3 regions of the Psychrosphaera haliotis genome follow, and region 3 is predicted to be linked to each of the others. Evidence: predicted binding sites of a transcription regulator. Region 3 holds the regulator's gene; each other region holds the start of a gene.
What was found. Region 3 encodes sigma-54, which starts transcription at its own class of promoters, with help from an activator protein. Its sites were predicted from a motif close to GTTGGCACGNNNNTNGNNT; they were not measured.
Positions count from the first base shown of each region.

Region 1: ABD009_RS06910 (PspA/IM30 family protein) is a predicted target of sigma-54. The motif match lies at 1,851-1,869, and genes of this name have one in related genera.
Region 2: ABD009_RS02175 (DUF3192 domain-containing protein) is a predicted target of sigma-54. The motif match lies at 2,129-2,147, and genes of this name have one in related genera.

Region 1 covers NZ_BAAAFQ010000004.1:957,823-964,091, reverse strand. The annotation lists gene dusA (tRNA dihydrouridine(20/20a) synthase DusA) at 1-941, shown strand, start outside; gene ABD009_RS06915 (hypothetical protein) at 1,110-1,343, shown strand; gene ABD009_RS06910 (PspA/IM30 family protein) at 2,020-2,679, shown strand; gene ABD009_RS06905 (PspC domain-containing protein) at 2,689-2,898, shown strand; gene ABD009_RS06900 (hypothetical protein) at 2,914-3,240, shown strand; gene ABD009_RS06895 (copper chaperone PCu(A)C) at 3,312-3,752, shown strand; gene ABD009_RS06890 (DUF2333 family protein) at 3,768-4,745, shown strand; gene ABD009_RS06885 (TIGR04219 family outer membrane beta-barrel protein) at 4,753-5,502, shown strand; gene ABD009_RS06880 (TIGR03899 family protein) at 5,515-6,269, opposite strand, start outside.
Region 2 covers NZ_BAAAFQ010000001.1:497,002-503,270, reverse strand. The annotation lists gene ABD009_RS02195 (ribonuclease E inhibitor RraB) at 1-226, opposite strand, end outside; gene queF (NADPH-dependent 7-cyano-7-deazaguanine reductase QueF) at 238-1,086, opposite strand; gene syd (SecY-interacting protein) at 1,152-1,706, shown strand; gene ABD009_RS02180 (hypothetical protein) at 1,749-2,039, opposite strand; gene ABD009_RS02175 (DUF3192 domain-containing protein) at 2,200-2,589, shown strand; gene ABD009_RS02170 (dicarboxylate/amino acid:cation symporter) at 2,701-4,059, opposite strand; gene ABD009_RS02165 (Ig-like domain-containing protein) at 4,254-6,269, shown strand, end outside.
Region 3 covers NZ_BAAAFQ010000004.1:685,396-691,664, reverse strand. The annotation lists gene ABD009_RS05700 (HPr family phosphocarrier protein) at 1-153, opposite strand, end outside; gene rapZ (RNase adapter RapZ) at 163-1,023, opposite strand; gene ABD009_RS05690 (PTS sugar transporter subunit IIA) at 1,026-1,475, opposite strand; gene hpf (ribosome hibernation promoting factor) at 1,566-1,853, opposite strand; gene ABD009_RS05680 (RNA polymerase factor sigma-54) at 1,888-3,381, opposite strand; gene lptB (LPS export ABC transporter ATP-binding protein) at 3,434-4,159, opposite strand; gene lptA (lipopolysaccharide transport periplasmic protein LptA) at 4,176-4,664, opposite strand; gene lptC (LPS export ABC transporter periplasmic protein LptC) at 4,657-5,214, opposite strand; gene kdsC (3-deoxy-manno-octulosonate-8-phosphatase KdsC) at 5,214-5,780, opposite strand; gene ABD009_RS05655 (KpsF/GutQ family sugar-phosphate isomerase) at 5,780-6,269, opposite strand, start outside.

The DNA.
Region 1 (6,269 bases), 270 kb from region 3:
ATTGGACCGATCGCCATTGCCGTTACTTTTATCGAACAATGTCTAAACACTCAGTGTTATATACCGAGATGGTTACAACTGGCGCTATTATTCACGGCAAAAATGACTTTCTTAAGTTTAATACCGAAGAGCAACCGGTAGCCTTGCAGCTAGGTGGCAGTGATCCGGAAGCGTTGGCACACTGTGCCAAACTAGCTGAAGAGAGAGGTTACGACGAAGTAAACTTAAACGTAGGTTGTCCATCAGACCGTGTTCAAAATGGTATGTTTGGCGCCTGTTTAATGGCAAAACCTGAATTAGTTGCAGAATGCGTTGCCGCAATGAAAGCAGTGACAACCATCCCAATTACAGTGAAGTCTCGTATTGGCATTGATGATCAAGATAGTTTTGAATTTTTATTAGACTTTGTTACCAAAGTTAAAGCAGCAGGCTGTGAAACGTTTATCATACATGCACGAAAAGCTTGGCTTACAGGCCTTAGCCCAAAAGAAAACCGCGATATACCGCCACTTGACTACGACCGTGTATATAAAATTAAAGAGATGTTTCCTGAACTGGAAATTATCATCAACGGTGGTGTAAAAACCTTAGATGAAAGTCTAGAGCACCTGAAACACGTTGATGGTGTAATGATGGGTCGAGAGGTTTACCAAAACCCTTATATCATGGCCGATGTTGATGACGTTATTTACCAGGATGATCATGAAAAGATCTCACGTTCTGGTGTTTTAGAAAAAATGTCTGACTACATTACTAAACATGAAATTAATGAGGGTCGTGCATGGCATGTTTTACGCCATATGATGGGACTTTATTTAGGTTTACCAGGCGCTAAAATTTGGCGTCGATATTTAAGTGAAAATGCCGTGAAAACGGATAAAAAAGGCAAAGAGTTAATAGTAGAAGCTACAGAGTTTTTTCGAGAAAGAGGAATTGACTAAAAAGTGGTTAAATTTACCATTGAGTTGTTTTAGTTAAACGATAAAATTTTTACGTTTGCACTTACAAACTATAAAAGGCCTATTTAATAAGGGCCTTTTTTTATTTTAAGCTTGGCACAACCTTTGTAACACTATCTCCGACTAAACAAAAAACACTAGGAGAAAGTCATGCAATCATTAGTTCTATTAAGCAGCCTTGTATTAAACACACCAGTATCAATTAGCAATCTGTCTGATACTCAAGATTTACAAAACTTAGTTAATGAACAAGTTACCACTGTTCAAAAACACGTGAGTTATAAAGCGAAGCAGTCAATTTTAAGCAACGATCTTTTTCAGGTGCAACAATTGATGAAGCTTGCAAAACAAACAGTGAATTCAACTGATTTGATGAGTGAATAATTATGGTAAGTTCTTTTACCTTATTTGTTGTTTCATTCTTGCCAGTTATTAGCCTTGGAGTAGTTTACGCAATTGTAAACGCAGTGCGCTCCTCAGAATGGTTAGCTGGGTTAGCGGTATTAATCAATAAGCAAATTAGAATGTAGTCAATTTGCTTAAAGTGTTAGTAAAAAAGCGTTAATAGATAATCTCTTTCCAAATCCAAATCCAAATCCAAATCCAAATCCAAATCCAAATCAAACCTCAGGCTCTGTTTTATCTCGAAAGGGCAAGGTTTATAACGTCTAAAATATCAGGCACCAGTTTCAGATACCTGTCGCTTCAAAATATGACATTTAGCACCAAGGGAAACCGTTGAATTTTCATTGGCCCATCCTTCTTGAATTTTTACTGGCTAAATTGTTCAACTATTCGTCAAATTAGCCACAATCTTAAATGTGTCCTTTCCGACTTTCTTTGTGGATTGTTAAATATCAATAAAATACAACAGCTTACATGTGTTGTGGTAATGGCACGTAGTTTGGAAGTAACTAATACAGAAAGAACGTGCAGAAAAGAACATTGCTAAAAGAGGTATTGCGAAAAGAGCATTACCCAATTGGTATTTGAAAATAAAATAGTGCGAATTAAGTCGTGCTTAATCTAAATAAAAACAGAGAAAAGTTAGGAGAAACAAATGGGCGTATTAAATAGATTTGTAGATGTTATGAACGCGAACCTGAATGCAGCATTAGATAAAGCTGAAAAGCCAGAGCATATGTTACGACTCATAGCTCAAGATATGGAAGAAGCTCTGGTTGAAGCTCGCACTCACGCTGCTAGCTTAATTGCTGAGAAAAAGCATATTGGCCGTGATTTGGAAACCTTAGTTAAAGAGCAAAACGACTGGCAAGCAAAAGCTGAGTTAGCTTTATCAAAAAACAGAGAAGATTTAGCCCGCGATGCCCTAGTTCAGAAAGAACAAAACAGCAAAACAGTAGCGGCAATTGAAAAGCAAATCGCTTCTATAGACAAAGATTTGGAAACTATCTCTACTGATACTGCAGCACTTAACAAGAAATTGTCGGAAGTAAAAGGGAAGATAAATAGCACAGACCGAAGATTGGAAAATGCTGAAGTTAGAAAGCGTTCTCAACAGGTTATGGACACAAATAAAGTTGACGCGGTTACACAAAGGTATGAGCAATTGCAACGCAAAGTAGATGACCTAGAAAGCCAAGCAGACGCATATGATGTTACATCTAGAAATTTACATGATGAGTTTAGAAAGCTAGAGGTGGAGTCTAAAGTAGATGAGCAATTAGCTGAACTAAAGAAAAAAGTAGCCAATAGTTAGGGGATAATTATGAAAAACGAATATATAGGCAACCCAATTACCAAAGACGCTTTGAATAGAAAATTGACAGGGGTTTGTGCGGGAACTGCTAAACACTTTAACTTACCTGTTTGGGGGGTACGAGCTGCCACTGTAGTGTTTGGATTATTTTACCCTGGAGCTGCAATCTTTGGTTATTTCCTAGCGTCAATATTGATGCCCACTAAAAAATATTATTAGAGAAGGAGTCGAATCATGGCGACATTTTTGAAAGTTGGACTCGCATTGCTTGGTATCTTACTGATACTAAGTATGCTACCTACCTACTACGTTAACGTTGAAGGTTTAAGCCACTGGTCTAATGTAGGTGGCGTTACTGAAAATCTAATCGGTTTTGCTGTAGTGCTACTTATCTTTTTTGGATTAGCGGTAGCCTTAATTAGTCTTTTTGCAGGTTTGTTTGTTGTCTTCGCTATGATTGTTGGGGCGATTGTACTTGCAGGTCTATCAGCTGTTTGGCCACTAATACTATTTGGTATAATTGGCTACTTGATATTTTTTAGAAAGCGCAAAAATACATAAAAATAAATATGCGATCAATGAGTTGCATAATGTATGATTCCTATTGGTTTAAGTCCTTTAGGTAACAAAGCATGAAAATTTTAGTATTAATATTTAGTTTGGTTGTTTTTAGTAGCACTGCTTTTGCTGATTTATCTATTTCAGCATCTGAAGCAACGGTTAGAGCGCCAATACCAGGCATGAAAAATACCGTGGGTTATTTCCAGCTGACAAATATGGGTAACAAAGATGTCATTTTAGTTTCTGCTAAAAGCAGTGCCTCAGAAGTATTAGAATTTCACAATCATGATATGAACAACGGTGTAATGCGTATGTATCAAGAAATGGAAGTGAAAATACCAGCAGGTGATACCATTGTTTTTGAGTCAGGCGGATTGCATTTAATGTTTCTTAAAGTTGAGCCTGAGCTTAACAGTGCTAAGCTTGTAGATGTGCTATTTACAACAAAGTCTGGCGAGTCTTTTACAGTTCCTTTTAAAGTTCATAAGCTTAAAGTTAAACACCATCATTAATAGAAGGTTATCAAAATGAAGAAATGGTTAATGGCCGGCCTCGGGGCCATCGTTGTAATTTCAATCGTGTTAGCACAATATTGGAGTTTTATGCCTGACGTTTTTTCTGTTGAGGAGCGTTCATTAGCAAAAGCAAAAGAGCTAAATACGACCCCAGTAACAGGTTTTACAACAACACACACCCTAATTGAAGTGACTAATGTTTTATTGAATAAACCTGGTGGTTATTTATCAAATGACATTACGCCGCCTAGCTTATTCTTAGATAATATTCCTGCTTTTGAGTTTGGCGCATTGGAAATGAGTCGTGATCTCGCCCTTGCTCTGAGACGAGACTTTAGTCGCTCACAATCTCAATCTGTTGAAAACCCATACTTAAAAGTAGCCCAACCACAATTTAGTATCGATCATACCTCTTGGGCGTTACCAAGTGCAGAGTCGTCTTACACTATGGCGGTGGAAGCATTAGAAAAATATAGAGATTCACTAAGTGATAAACAGCAAGGTTCGGCACAGTTTTATGCTCGAGCTGACAATCTGAAAGATTGGCTTAATGAAGTTGAGAAGCGCATGGGTAGCTTGAGCCAACGGTTAAGCGCGAGTGTTGGTCAAGATAGAATTAATATCGATTTAGCAGGGGAAACTGGAGCAATTCAATCAACCCAGACTGCAAAAAGCCAAATGGTACAAACCAGTTGGTGGAAAATAGATGACGTATTTTATGAAGCCAAAGGCGCAAGTTGGGCCCTTTTACACTTTTTGAAAGCGGTTGAAATTGACTTCGCCAGCACATTGCAGAAAAAGAATGCACAAACGAGTTTGAAGCAAATTATTAGAGAGTTAGAAGCGACGCAGCATACTATTTGGAGCCCTATGGTTTTAAACGGAAGTGGCTTCGGGGTTTTAGCAAATCATTCTCTCGTCATGGCAAATTATATATCGCGCGCTAATGCAGCTATCATAGATCTTAAGACGTTATTAACGCAGGGGTAATTTAGGCATGAAACCACTTTTAAAGTTTGCGCTATTTGTAGGGATGTTGTTTTGGGTGTCGCCATTGTTAGCTAAAGGACCGTTTACGTTCACAATTGGTGCCGATCAATGGAAACAAGATGATCCTGCAACATATGGTGTCGCTAACGATAACCTACTAGCATTTTCTGGACAAAGTGAAACAAATAGACAGTATGAATTGTCTATCACGCATAAATTGCCAATACTTCCTAATGTAAGGCTTAGTACGTCTAGCAATGAGCAGACCGGTACAAACACACTAGCGCAAACTTATGTTTTAGGTGGTGAAGCTTATAGTGTTGCGAGCCAACTATCTTCGGTACATAAAACTAAAGCGTTTGATTTACTGCTTTCGTATCCAGTTTTTGATGTGAGTATACTAAAAATGGATCTCGGTTTGCTAACACGTTATCAAGAGCTTGATATTGCCACGTCTAAAGCTGGAGACACGCAACAGTCTCAAGTAGACTCAGACAAAATTGTACCTATGGTGCATGTAAATATTCAAAGTGGTGTGCCACTGCTAGGCTTTTTTGTTTTTGCTGAGTTTAATAAAGGCGATAGCAATCATTTATATCAAAGTGGTATCGGTTATACATTTGATAATAACCTTATACCAGATGTAGATCTTAAGTTAGGTTACCGTAAAGAAAGCGTTGATTTCTCATTGAGTGATGGCGTGATTTTTAATCAAGACTTAGATACTACCTTTGCTGGTATGCGAATTCGTTTCTAAACGACTTCGATATTATGCTTTAGTGGTAACGTCATAGTTGCCGTTAAGTAGATCGCCAAAATCCCTTAGTAAATAATTTATAAAGTCAGAATCGTTTGGTGGATTAACTAGGCGACTCAATTCATAGCCCGATGGCGTCAGTTTGTAATACGTAAATACCACATCTTTTTGTTTAACGACCACATCAAAAGACTGCTTATTTTGACTCAACTTTAATGTGTCTTTTGAGTTGTAAGGGGCAGACTCTATTTCTTGTTGATGAATAAGCCCAAGTTCAGCTAGTGAAATTAAATGAGTATAGGAGAGCCCAAATTGATTTAAGTTAAGGCTGACTTTACCTGAGCTTGAAAAAATATTAATTAAAGTGGGCTTTTTATATAAACCAGTTAATAATCTTCCTGAATTCTCGTCGTTAAACCGACACATTAACCTTACCGCTTTATAAAATATTTTAGCTTCTTTGGTGCCAAGTTCTGAAAGTGTTTTTAAACTTCGGTATGAAAAAGACCCTTGTTGAACTAGTTCTACGGATAGGATTTTTGACCAGAGTTCGTGCATGCTAGGTGTGTAACAGTTCTTTGCAAGGTTAGTAAATTTCATTACCCAATCTAAATCGAGTTTGTCTATTAAGACGTCCCCTTTAACATGATCTAACGCTAAGCTAAAAATTTGCTCTAAATTATACTGCTGGCGTGCTTCGTTGATTTGGCTGCGCTTATTAATTCGCTGATTAATTGTCGAATCTTCGTCCCTAATTAATACCTGCT
Region 2 (6,269 bases), on a different contig from region 3:
CTATGGCATCACTTGCTTCACCACCATGGTCATAGTTACGAGTTTCTACTTTTACAATTGGCTCGTCTTCTTCTATGCGGCGCATAAATATTTTTGCAACTTTGTCTGCATCTTCCTCTTTATGAAATAGTGCAAAAAAGTCGATAACGTAGTCGGGTTCGAAATCAAAACCAGCATCGGCCATTTCTTGTAAAATTTGGCCAGTTTCGTCTTTTGGGAAGTTCATTTTAACTCTTCTTACTGTCTGTTGATTCTAATATTAAACGGAATAGTATCATGTATGTTAGAACGAAACGGGTTTATATCTAATCCACCACGCCTTGTGTAACGAGCATAGACACTTAATTCTGTAAGATTACAGTGTTCCATTAAGTCGGTATAAATTCGTTCTACACACTGTTCATGGAACTCGTTATGCATCCTAAAAGATATTAAATACCGTAATAGTGCCTCTCTATCAATTTGAGTTCCTTTGTATTCAATAATTACACTAGCCCAGTCTGGTTGGTTGGTAATTAGACAGTTGGATTTTAATAGGTGACTGTTTAGGGTTTCATGCACTGGCACGCCGGCTTTACTGGTTTTAAGCAATGAAGTATCAAACTGATAGTTATCTATCTCGACATCCAAGTCGTCAATGTTTTCGCCAGGTAACGCCTTAACCTGAAAATGGCTAACGTCACTTATGTCGTGTAAACGCACACTAACAGGCTGGCCAGCACAATTTGATAAATCAGCAATCATTGATGTATGGACTAAAGACCAGTCAGCGAACTTTGTTTGATTAAAGCTGTTTAAGTATAGTTTAAATGACTTACTTTCAATTAGGTTTGGGCTGGTAATGGGTACATAAAACTCAGCAATGGCAACAATAGGTTTACCTTTGGCATTTAACCAACTTACTTCGTATCCAGTCCAAAGATCGATACCTTTGAAAGGTAATTCAGATCCTAAGTTGAGATCGTCACGATTTAGGCTTCGCGGTACACCCTGAAGTAACTCAGGTTGGTATTCCGTAGCATATTCAGTTGCCTTGCCAAGGGATAGATTAGCAAGCGCTGCATCGTCATTATATTTTGCTGTCATAGTTAAAAATCTATATATTAGAGTGCTGTATATTGTAAATGCCAACCATTAAAAGTGAAGGTTTAATGTTTAAAAATTCGAATTTAACGCCGGTTTTAACGGAAGTAATTATCAACTGGCACGAAAAGGCAAAAGAGCGAGGTTATCCAGCATTAGAGTTGGATGATGATTGGCCATCGCCATGCGTGCAGTCAAACTCTGAAGGAACGTTTTGGCAACCTGTATTGCAGTCGGACCACACTAGCTCAAAGAAGAGCTTTGATAATGTCGGTGAGGCTTTTGAAATTGAGATAAACCAGCAATACAGTGACTTATTCACGCTTTATTTTTCAGATAATTTAAACATGAAGCATGAAAAAGGGGATTTTCAACTGCTACAGGTTTGGTCAGACGATGATTTTGAAAGGTTTCAACAAAACTTAGTAGGACACCTTTTGATGAAACAGAAGTTAAAGCAAAAACCAACGTTGTTTTTTGCTTTAACAGAGCAAGATGATCTAAATTTGGTTGTTGACAATACTACGGGTGAAGTTTGTTTAGAGTATGTTGGAAAAGAGCCGCATGAATCAATAGCTAACAATTTAACTGAGTTTTTAGAAAAAAGTGAGTTAGTGTTCTAAAGTAAAGTTCGCAATTAATTCGCTTCATTTTGAAAGCTCACCTTAACTAGTGAGCTTTTTTATAATCACTTTAAGTTCTTCAACTTGCTTCTTTAACTCCAATGTATCTCGCTCTAGCTGCACAATACGTTGTTTATCGGTTAGTTCAGATTCAACATGGGTCTCTTGTTTTTCTAGCGCTATGTTTGGGTTTGCAGAGTACTGTTTAATTCCTTCAATTATTAGCGGTAACACTTTAGGTCCCGTCATTCTTGTTTTAACCAAAGCGACGGAGGGTTGTTTGCCTTCTGAGGCAAGTTGTTTGCATATAGCTAGTACTTCATTTGTATTCATTATTTAGTGTTTTTGACCATAAAGTTATGTTTTTAACAAAAGTGCTTTGCGCTGGTTTGATAATTTTCTTTTATATCAGCCACTTAAAAGTTGGAATTGTTTTTGTATAATAGCTTTTAAAGTATAACAATAACTTCTTATTTTTAGAAAGGACTATAAAGTGAAAAACTCAAACTTGTATAAGTTACTAATTGCATTACCTTTAGCAGCCTCGCTTACTGGCTGTATCATTGTCGGAACCGATGACGGTCCAGACGCCAATTGGATAAACTCAAACTCCGACTCTGCATGGAAAGAAGAGCAACGAGTCAATAACCAAAAAATCGCTGATTTACAATTAGGCGACAGTTTTGAGAAAGTAAGAAGCCTAATGGGAACACCTAGGTTTAATGAAGCATTTGAAAAAGAAGGTAAGGCGGTTCAAGTTATTTTTTATCGTACTATGCACAAACATTCAGATGGTGAAACTACAAAAGATGAATGCACGGCTTTGATTTTTAAAGGTGGGGAATTGGTTGCTTTTGGCGATAAGGCTTACTCCCGACTTTAATCTGGCAAATGATATAAACCAGATTCGACTAATTTAAATATTGGATACGGGTAAAACCAGTCATAAAAAAAGGCCTGTAAATACAGGCCTTTTTGCACTAAATAGAAGAAGTTAAACTTTATTTTCTTCGCCTAATTTGTGGAAGTCTACTTTTTCACTAGATAGGCCTGCATCAGGATTGTTAAAGCGTTCGTAGTCGAATTCTTTTTCAGATGCCGCAACAACACAACTCACCATACAGTCACCAGTTACGTTTACTGCTGTGCGCGTCATATCTAATAATCTATCAACACCTAAAATTAATGCTATACCTTCAACTGGTAAGCCTACCTGCTGTAATACCATTGCTAGCATAACGAGTCCTACACCCGGCACGGCCGCAGTCCCGATAGAAGCTAATGTTGCAGTAAGCACAACCATAAGGTAGTCGCCTATTGTTAAATCAACGGCAAATATCTGTGCGATAAATACTGTGGCTACACCCTGCATAATCGCAGTACCGTCCATGTTTAAAGTTGCACCCATTGGTAAAGTGAACGACGCAATCGAGTTGTTTACACCTAGTTTTTTAGTCGCTGTTTCCATCGTAACTGGCAATGTAGCGCCTGAGCTTGATGTACTAAATGCAAAAAGGGCAGCGTCACGCATTTTTTTATAGAATGTAATAGGATTTAATCCTGTAAATGACTTTAATAGCAGGGCATAAACAACCAATCCATGGAACAGTAAAACTGCAACTACCAGTAGGAAGTATTTACCAAGGTTGGCAATGATTGCAAAGTCCATTGTTGTCATTAACTTAGCAAGTAAACAAAAGACGCCGTAAGGTGCTAGGTTCATCAAAATTACAACTAAACGCATAATCACGGCATTAATATCAACAAAAATAGTAGCAAGTCTTTCACCTGGTTTACCTGCTAAAGCCATTGCAATACCAAACAGCAATGCAAAGACAATAACCTGTAACATATTGCCGTTTGCCATAGAGGCTATAGGGTTAGTAGGGAACATGTTAATTAATACTTGTGCAAAACCAGGCGCCTCTTTAGCTGCATAATTGGCTTCGGTTGCCATGTTAACGCCTTCGCCTGGTGCAATAATCAAAGCGGCGACAATTGCTAAAGTAATGGCGATTGCAGTAGTTAACAAATATAAGGCAATAGATTTACCACCAAGTCGAGCAAGTTTTGATGTGTCATTAAGGCTACATGTGCCCACCACCAAAGATACAAAGACAAGTGGCACTACAATCATTTTTAAACTAGCTACAAATATGGCGCCACCGACATTAAATAACCCGTCGACAAAAAAGTCTTTTATAGAGAGTTCAGCAAACCCTAAAGGTATTACGAAGTCTCCTTTACTTCCAAATAGCGCTTGAAAAAATATACCGATGCTGATGCCGGCTATCATCCCTATTAAAATTCGAGCGGTTAAACCCATCTTTTTATTTTCCTGTTGAGGCGTCATGTTTATTTATTCTTATTTTATGAATTAATTTATAGGCCCAATATAATCATAAAATTGAATTAATTTCACCTTTGGGCGATTAATCATTGTTCAAAATACAAAAAATAATAGAAAAGCATTGTGTAATAAATTGATATTTATTAACTTAGCGTCAGAGATTGCTGCAGATGCATATTTTAATAGGGAGAAGTTACATGTCACCAGCGCTTCTTAAAAGCTCAATAAAAAGCTTTATAGTTGGTTTATTTACATTTTTAATCGTTGCTTGTAGTGGTGACGGTAGTCTGTCAGATGGCAGTTCCACAGATGATTCAGGTTCGGGGGATTCGAATGAATATGAATTGTCGGTAAATTATGTATCTTCAGATGGCTCAACTATATCTAGTATTGATTTTGGTGAAGTATGGACGTTAACCGCTACTCTAAGCTTAGATGGCGAAGCTGTCGAAGATGCAACAATCAATTTTGCGAACTCAAACAGTGCATTTGTTAACCTTAGTAGTACGCAAGCCGTAACAGACTCAAGTGGACAGGCTCAAGTTACTGTAACAGGAGCGTCGCAAGCAGGGGCAGGTTCGATAACAGTGAGCACCACGGTTGGTTCTGTAAGTACTGTTGTTATTGACTACACCTCAGTTGGAGACCAAGTAGCAAATAATAATCATAAAGCCTTTTTAGTACCTAGTGACACTCCTACAGCGTCATTCAGCTCCATTACAGATTCAACACTAACCACAATTTCATCTGCTGAGCCAGGTCGAGTAGTAGTTCAACTTAATGATGATAGTGGCAATCCGATAGAAAGAGACATTGTTTATATTGAACTTGAAGAAAGAGCCAGTGATCTTGCTAACCTGAGTGTTGACAATGGAGGTGTAGCGACTGACAGCAATGGCTTTGCAACTCTTACCCTTGAAGCAACAAACTCTAGTGGTGCCGGCGTTTTGAATGTTGTTTACGATGATGAAATTATCAAAAAGATTGTCTTTGAATCTGCCGGTGATGGAGACCAAGAGGTATCGAAAACAATTGGTAGCATAGAATTACTCTCCGATTCATTTCAGATGGCATCTTCTGGCGCTCAAATCGTAAACCTAGTTAGCTTAGTGAAAGACGAAAATAACAATCTAATGGACGGCGTAAGTGTTTCATTCCGGTCCACATCAGGTGGTATCGCCGTTACTCAAGCCGTTACAGGTGCAGACGGAAAAGCCGTTGCGACTTTAAATACAACAAATGCGCCTCAGACCAGAGATATTACAGTTGATGCGTTTGTTGGAGACAAAGTTGCCACAGTAAAAATATTGGTGACAGGGACCACTATAAAAATCAACGGTAATGATTCTATTGTTACGGGTAACGAAGCTGACATGACTGTTGAGGTATTAGATTCTGACGGTAATGGGATCGCACAAAAACGAGTTTATCTTACTAGCCTGCAAGGTAATGCACTGTTAAATAAAGACGGACAAGCTTTACCAACAGATTCAGCAAATAGCAATAAAGCTTATATAGATACAGGCACTACAGGTGGTGCTCAGTTCAAATATGATGCTTCTGTTAGTGGAACAGACACCATAACGGCGGGTGCACTTGGCGAAACAACTAGTTTTAATATTTCGGTTTCTCCAGATACTTTTGTCATTAACGAATTAAAAGTAGATTCAGAGGTTGTAACATCAGCAGAGGTTCCTATGAGTCAAGGTGGGACATTTAAGTTAGTGTGGCAAAAAGATGGCGTTCCATTTGAAGGAGATGTTTTATTTTCTACTACTCGTGGACAAATATTTAATGCAGGTGCGGATCCCGCTACTGACATGCCACTGACAACAGAGATTTCAACAAGCGCAGCGGATGGTTCTGTAGAAGTCATGCTGGTTTCTACTAATGCTGGACCTGCCATATTAACGGCAAAAGCGCCTGGCCTATCAGCAACATTTGATTTTGAATTTGTTGCGGAAACAGCCCATCAGATTACATTACAAGCCTCACCTTTTTCTATTGGTCCTAATGGTCAACAATCAACCGTTAGTGCTGTGGTTAGAGACTTGGATGGTAATTTAGTGAAAAATAGACCTGTTAACTTTCAGCTATATGACGTGAGCGGCGGTGAAATTTTTCCTGCTACTAACATTACAGATAGTAACGGTTTAGCAACAACGGTTTATACATCAAATACAGTTTCATCATCTAACGGCGTAGCAATTGGT
Region 3 (6,269 bases):
GAGCAAAGCCATTACGCTGTCAGCACTTGCCGTTTTTTCACCTTGTTGAACTTGTACTTTGGCTTTAAATTGAAGTGCCAACTGAGCCATTTTGGTGGCAGCTCTAGCATGTAATCCAAGTTTGTTTTGGATAGTGATAGTGCGCGATAACATGACTAAGCCTTATAGCTGTTCTAAATAACGACTCATTTCACGGTGTCGAGTTTTGATATTTTTGCCGCGAGAACGGAACTGCTCAGCGAGGGTTTCTGCAATGTATACGGAGCGGTGTTTTCCACCTGTACAGCCTATAGCTATTGTTAAGTAGCTTCTATTATTGCGCTCTAAATGAGGCAACCAAGTGGACATAAAGTTATTAATTTGAAAAACAAATTTATTCACCAATGGTTGGCTGGAAAAGAAGTCTTTAACGGGTAAGTCTAATCCGGTTAAAGCGCGTAATTCAGGTTCCCAGTGCGGGTTAGGTAAAAATCGTGCATCAAAAACAAAATCAATGTCGTTTGGAACGCCGTATTTGAAACCAAAGGATTCAAAGGTTATAACCAGTTCTTTATCAGATTTACCTAATATTTTTTCTCTTACCATTTCGGTAAGTTGATGCACGTTCAAATCTGAGGTGTCTATGTACAAGTCGGCTCTAGAAGACAAGCCATCTAATAATTTACTTTCTTGGGCGATGGCATCAGGTAATGAAGCGTCGCCTTTGGTAAGAGGGTGTAGTCGTCGAGTTTCGCTATAACGACGAATAAGTACTTCATCTTTGGCATCGATATAAAGAACCGTGGTTTTTACACCTTTAGGTAAGAAGTCCAAATTATCCATTAACTCTTGTTCAGAGCTTGGTAAGTTTCGAACATCAATGCTTACAGCAACTTGTGGGTAATTTTGTGATAACGAATGCGATAGAGCAGGCAGTAAGTCTACTGGCAGATTGTCAACGCAGTAGTAACCTAAGTCTTCAAGTACTCTAAGTACTACCGTCTTCCCTGAGCCTGAACGGCCACTAACTATAAATATATGCATGATTAAGCAGCTTCAATTACGTTGTATAAGTCGTTATCTGTTTCGGCACTTCTAATTCGTTTCAGCATATCTTTGTTATCAAAGATTTCTGCAATAGACGCAAGCGTTTGAAGATGCACATCACATTGATCTTCAGGCACTAATAGTGCAAAAAATACGTCTACTGGGCGATTATCAATCGCGTCGTAATTTATTCCAGGGTGACTAACCAATAATACCGCGACTGGTTCACCTTTTGGGGTGATTTTTCCATGAGGAATGGCTACACCATTTCCTATTCCTGTACTTCCTAGTTTTTCGCGATTCATTAGACTCGCCAATATATCTGTGCAAGTTAGATCAGGTAACTTAGTACTAGCAATCTCGGCAATATGCTCTAGGATCTTTTTCTTGCTTTGGCAGTCTGCCAGCACTTTTGTGCAGTCAGGTTGCAGAAGTAACTTTACATTCATGGTTTTATTTTACTGCTATTTTCTTTTGATCTTATCTCAAAAGATGGATTAAAAGTACCGTCCTTGGCACTTTAATTTTAATGAGAGAAGTTAGTGTCGAATTAACTTTTCTTTATGCTTAATAACTTGACGATCAAGTTTATCAATTAATGAGTCAATAGCAGCATACATATCTGTATGCTCCGATGTAGCAAAGAGCTCTCCACCGTTAACATGCATGGTCGCTTCTGCTTTTTGGCTTAGCTTTTCAACGTCTAAAATCACATGGACGTTGTTAATGTGGTCAAAATGACGCTGTAACTTTGCAAATTTCGTATCAACATACTCTTTTAAAGACTCTGTTGCATCGACATGACGACAAGTTAAATTAATTTGCATATGCACTTCCTTCTTAATTGATAAAATGGGTGTATTACACCAATCGTTTTCTCTGGTTTGAAGGGGGAATGTTTAACGACTCCCGGTATTTTGCGATAGTTCTTCTGGCTACTTGGATGCCCTGTTCGGCCAGAATATCGGCAATCTTACTGTCACTTAACGGTTTTACTTGGTTTTCAGCGGCAACTAACTTTCTAATTAAAGCTCTAATTGCGGTTGATGAACATTCACCACCATTTTCGGTGCTAACGTGGCTAGAGAAGAAGTACTTTAATTCAAAGATTCCTCTGGGAGTGTGCATGAATTTTTGTGTTGTCACACGTGATATTGTGGACTCATGCATATCAACCATTTCTGCTACATCGTTTAGAACCATTGGCTTCATAGCTTCTGGACCATATTCAAAAAAGGCTTGTTGCTGCTGTACTATACAATTTGATACCTTCAATAAAGTGTCGTTTCTGCTTTCTAAACTTTTAATAAACCATTTTGCTTCTTGTAAGTGTGAACGAACAAATTGAGCATCAGAGCTATTAGTTGAAGTTTTAGACAGTGAAGCGTACTGTTCGTTCACTTTAATTTTAGGCATAGAATTGGGATTTAGCTCTACTAACCAACGACCTTTTTTCTTAATTACGCTAACATCTGGAATTACATAGTCAATTTCATCTTTAATAACTAAGCTAGCAGGGTTTGGGTTCAGAGACTGAATGAGCTCTAAGGCTTCTTTTAAGTCATTTTCTTTTAATTTTGTTTTACGGAGAATGGTACGGTAATCGCGATTAGCCAGTAGGTCGATATTCTCGGCAATTAAATCAATAGCTTCCTGTCTAAAAGGCGTATCAATACTATATTGTTGCAACTGAACAAGTAGGCATTCTTGCAAGCCTCGGGTAGCAACACCAATAGGATCAAAGTGTTGGATACGCTTTAATACGGCCTCTACTTCTTCAATTTCAACATCTTCAATATCTACAGACTCTACGATGTCTTCTGTTGATACGGTCAAAAAGCCTTTATCATCGATGGCGTCAATAATCGCGGTAGCAATGGCTAAGTCATGTTCTGAAAAAGGAGAAAGATTAAGTTGCCACTTTAGATGGTCTTGAATATCCAGCGTTGTTTCACCCTGGTAAACGGTGTCTTCGCCTTCGTAGGCTGGGCCTGAGCTAGCAGGAGCCGCACTCATGTAATCGTCCCAACTAGAGTCAGTAGGGAGCTCGTCACCTATTGTTTGTTCTTGAATGTTTTCGTTGGTATCACGTTCATCTTTGGTCCATTCAATTTCATCGTCATTTGAATTAGATGCGGCTTCATTTTCATGGCGGTCGTGATTGTCTTTAGGGAGTTCAATATGCTCAACAGAACCATGCTCCTCGTCATTTTCTAACAAGGGGTTGCTGTCCAAGGCTTCTTGGATTTCTTGTTGCAGTTCTAACGACGACAATTGCAACAAACGAATTGCTTGTTGTAATTGAGGGGTCATAGTTAACTGCTGACCCATTTTAAGTTGTAGTGTTGGTCTCATTTGATCCCAGTAAAGTACTGACTAAAATAAACTTATTTGTACTAACAAAATATCAAAGTTTGAACTGGTCACCAAGATAAACTTTCTTCACAATGTCACTTTCTAGTACCTGTGAAGGAGTTCCTTCGGCAATTAGCTCCCCATGACTTACGATATAGGCTTTTTCACAGACATCAAGTGTTTCACGGACATTATGGTCAGTAATAAGAACACCTATTCCCTTTGCAGTTAATTGTTGGATTATTTTTTTGATATCTATCACCGAGATAGGATCAACACCTGCAAAAGGTTCGTCTAAAAGAATAATTTTTGGATCTGCCGCTAAAGCACGTGCAATCTCTACCCTGCGACGTTCACCGCCAGATAAGGCCATACCAAGGCTGTCCCGTATATGATCGATATGAAACTCCGCAATAAGATCATCTAACAAGTCTGCTTGCTGGTTAGCATCAATGTCTTTGCGCATTTCTAGAACTGACATGATGTTTTGTGAAACCGTAAGCTTTTTAAATATCGAAGACTCTTGTGGAAGATAACCGATACCTTTACGAGCTCTTACGTGCATAGGCTCATGACTTAAATCGTTTTCGTCGAGTTGGATAACGCCTTTATCATTTGGTACAAGACCTACAATCATATAAAACGTGGTTGTTTTGCCTGCGCCATTAGGTCCTAGTAAACCCACAACTTGTCCGGCTTCAACCGACAGGCTTACATCTTTAACAACTTGTCTACTTTTATAAGATTTGGCTAAATGCTTGGCCACCAACTTGGTCATATTAGGTTTTCTCTACTTAGTTATTTGGCTGTGTTTTTTTTGTTTTAATAGTCGTTGTTACACGGCCACCTGTTGATTTATCGCCGTCTGCTTTAACTCGCTGAGCATTTAAATCAAAGACAATATTGCCACTTTCAACAATTGAGCTGCCTTGCTTATATTTAGCTTCGCCGTTTAGCTCCAAAACTCGATCGTTAATCATATATACAATTTCGTTAGAACTCGCTTCTAATAACTCACTGGCAGGATCGTCCTGAATAAATTTGGCCGGTTTACCTTTGGCTATTAACTTTTCTCCTACGCCATCTTTAGTGATGACAAAAAGCTCGTCCGCAGTAATAGTTAAGCTACCTTGCTGAATTTTCACGTTGCCACTAAAAAACATAGTGTTATTTTTGTAATCTAGATCTTGGTTTTCAGAGTCGATAACAAGGTCATCATTAGCGATGGCCATTTGACAGATTAGTAATAGTGAAGCTAAAAAAATAGTTAAAACCTTAGTCATCCTGATTTCCTTTTAAGATTGTTCTTACATGCTTTGTTAAAGTTACTCGCTCGGCTTTTAAATCAGCACGCAAGCCTTTGCCTTCAATAGTCGTTTTTTCGCCGCGAATAATAATAGGCTTATCGGTAACCACGAGCTGAGAGTCTAAATCAATTTCAATATACTCAGTTTCAATACTAGTCACTAGTTTATTATCATTAAGCTGGAACATAGTAACGTCATTTTCTAGTGTTAGCCGGCCATCTTGAACACTTCCCGTCATTGCCGCTAAACGCCAAAAGGGTTTGTCGTCTTGGTAAATTATAAACTCTGGCTGCTCAAAATACGTAAGTGCAAGCTGAGCATAATGTTCCATTTTCTGTGAAAAAACTTCCTGTTTTAATTTACCTTCAACATTAAACATTTCTTGATGTAAGAGTGTAGCGGTAAAGTCCGGTATTAATACAGGCTCATCACTATCATCAAATTCATTTAGTGTATTAAAAGCAGGTAACCACAGATATAAACTAATACCTATGAAAATTAAAATTATGACGAGTTTAGTTCTCATTAACTGCTCGCACCCTCAAAGTGACTGGTGATGTAGTCTTCGCCTTGTTGCGCCATAATGATTAAATCTGTTAACTCTCTTACCGCACCTTTGCCACCAGGAGTTTGCGTAACGTAATGCGATATTTCTTTTACAAAGGGATGTCCATCGGTAACTGAAACGGCAAAGCCAACTTTTTTCATAACAGGAACGTCTGGAAAATCGTCACCAATAAAGGCTACTTCATGGGCCTCTACCGATAAGTCAGCACAGAGTTGCTCAAAGCCAATGAGTTTCGTTTCCATACCTTGATAAATATGTTTCACGCCAAGGCTGTTCATTCGATTTTCTACAATTTTAGAATTTCTTCCTGTGATAACCGCAACCTGACATCCCGTGTTCATGAGTGCTTTTAATCCAAAACCGTCTTTAGTATTGAATGCTTTTAGTTCTTCGCCATTATTGCCCATATAAACAGAGCCATCGGAAAAAATACCGTCGATATCACAAATCAGAAGCTTTATTGCTTTCGCTCTATCTACAACATCGCTTGGTAAAGGTTGGTACCATTGACTAAATCTTTGCATTAGATAACTCCAGCCTTTAATAAGTCATGCATGTTTAAGGCGCCAACAGGTTTATTTTGTTCATCAACAACAAATAAACAACTGATTTTTTTAGACTCCATTAAAGTCAACGTTTCCGCGGCAAGTATGTTTGCCGTCGTCACCACTGAGCTTAACGTCATTACTTTTGTAATATTAAGGTCTGTTCTAAATTCTGCGTGATCTAACCAACGACGTAAATCACCGTCGGTAAATATTCCAATCAATTCTTGGTTTGCATTGACTACACCTGTCATCCCTAAACCTTTTGCGGACATTTCTATAATTGCTTCTTTTAATGTCGCTTTTTCGCTGACCATTGGAATTCGGTCATGGGTATGCATTATGTCCTTGTTTGTTAATAATAGTTTTCGGCCTAGCGCTCCACCTGGATGGCTAAGTGCAAAATCTTCAGCGGTGAAACCTCTTGCTTCGAGCAAGGATACCGCTAATGCGTCACCTAATACTAGA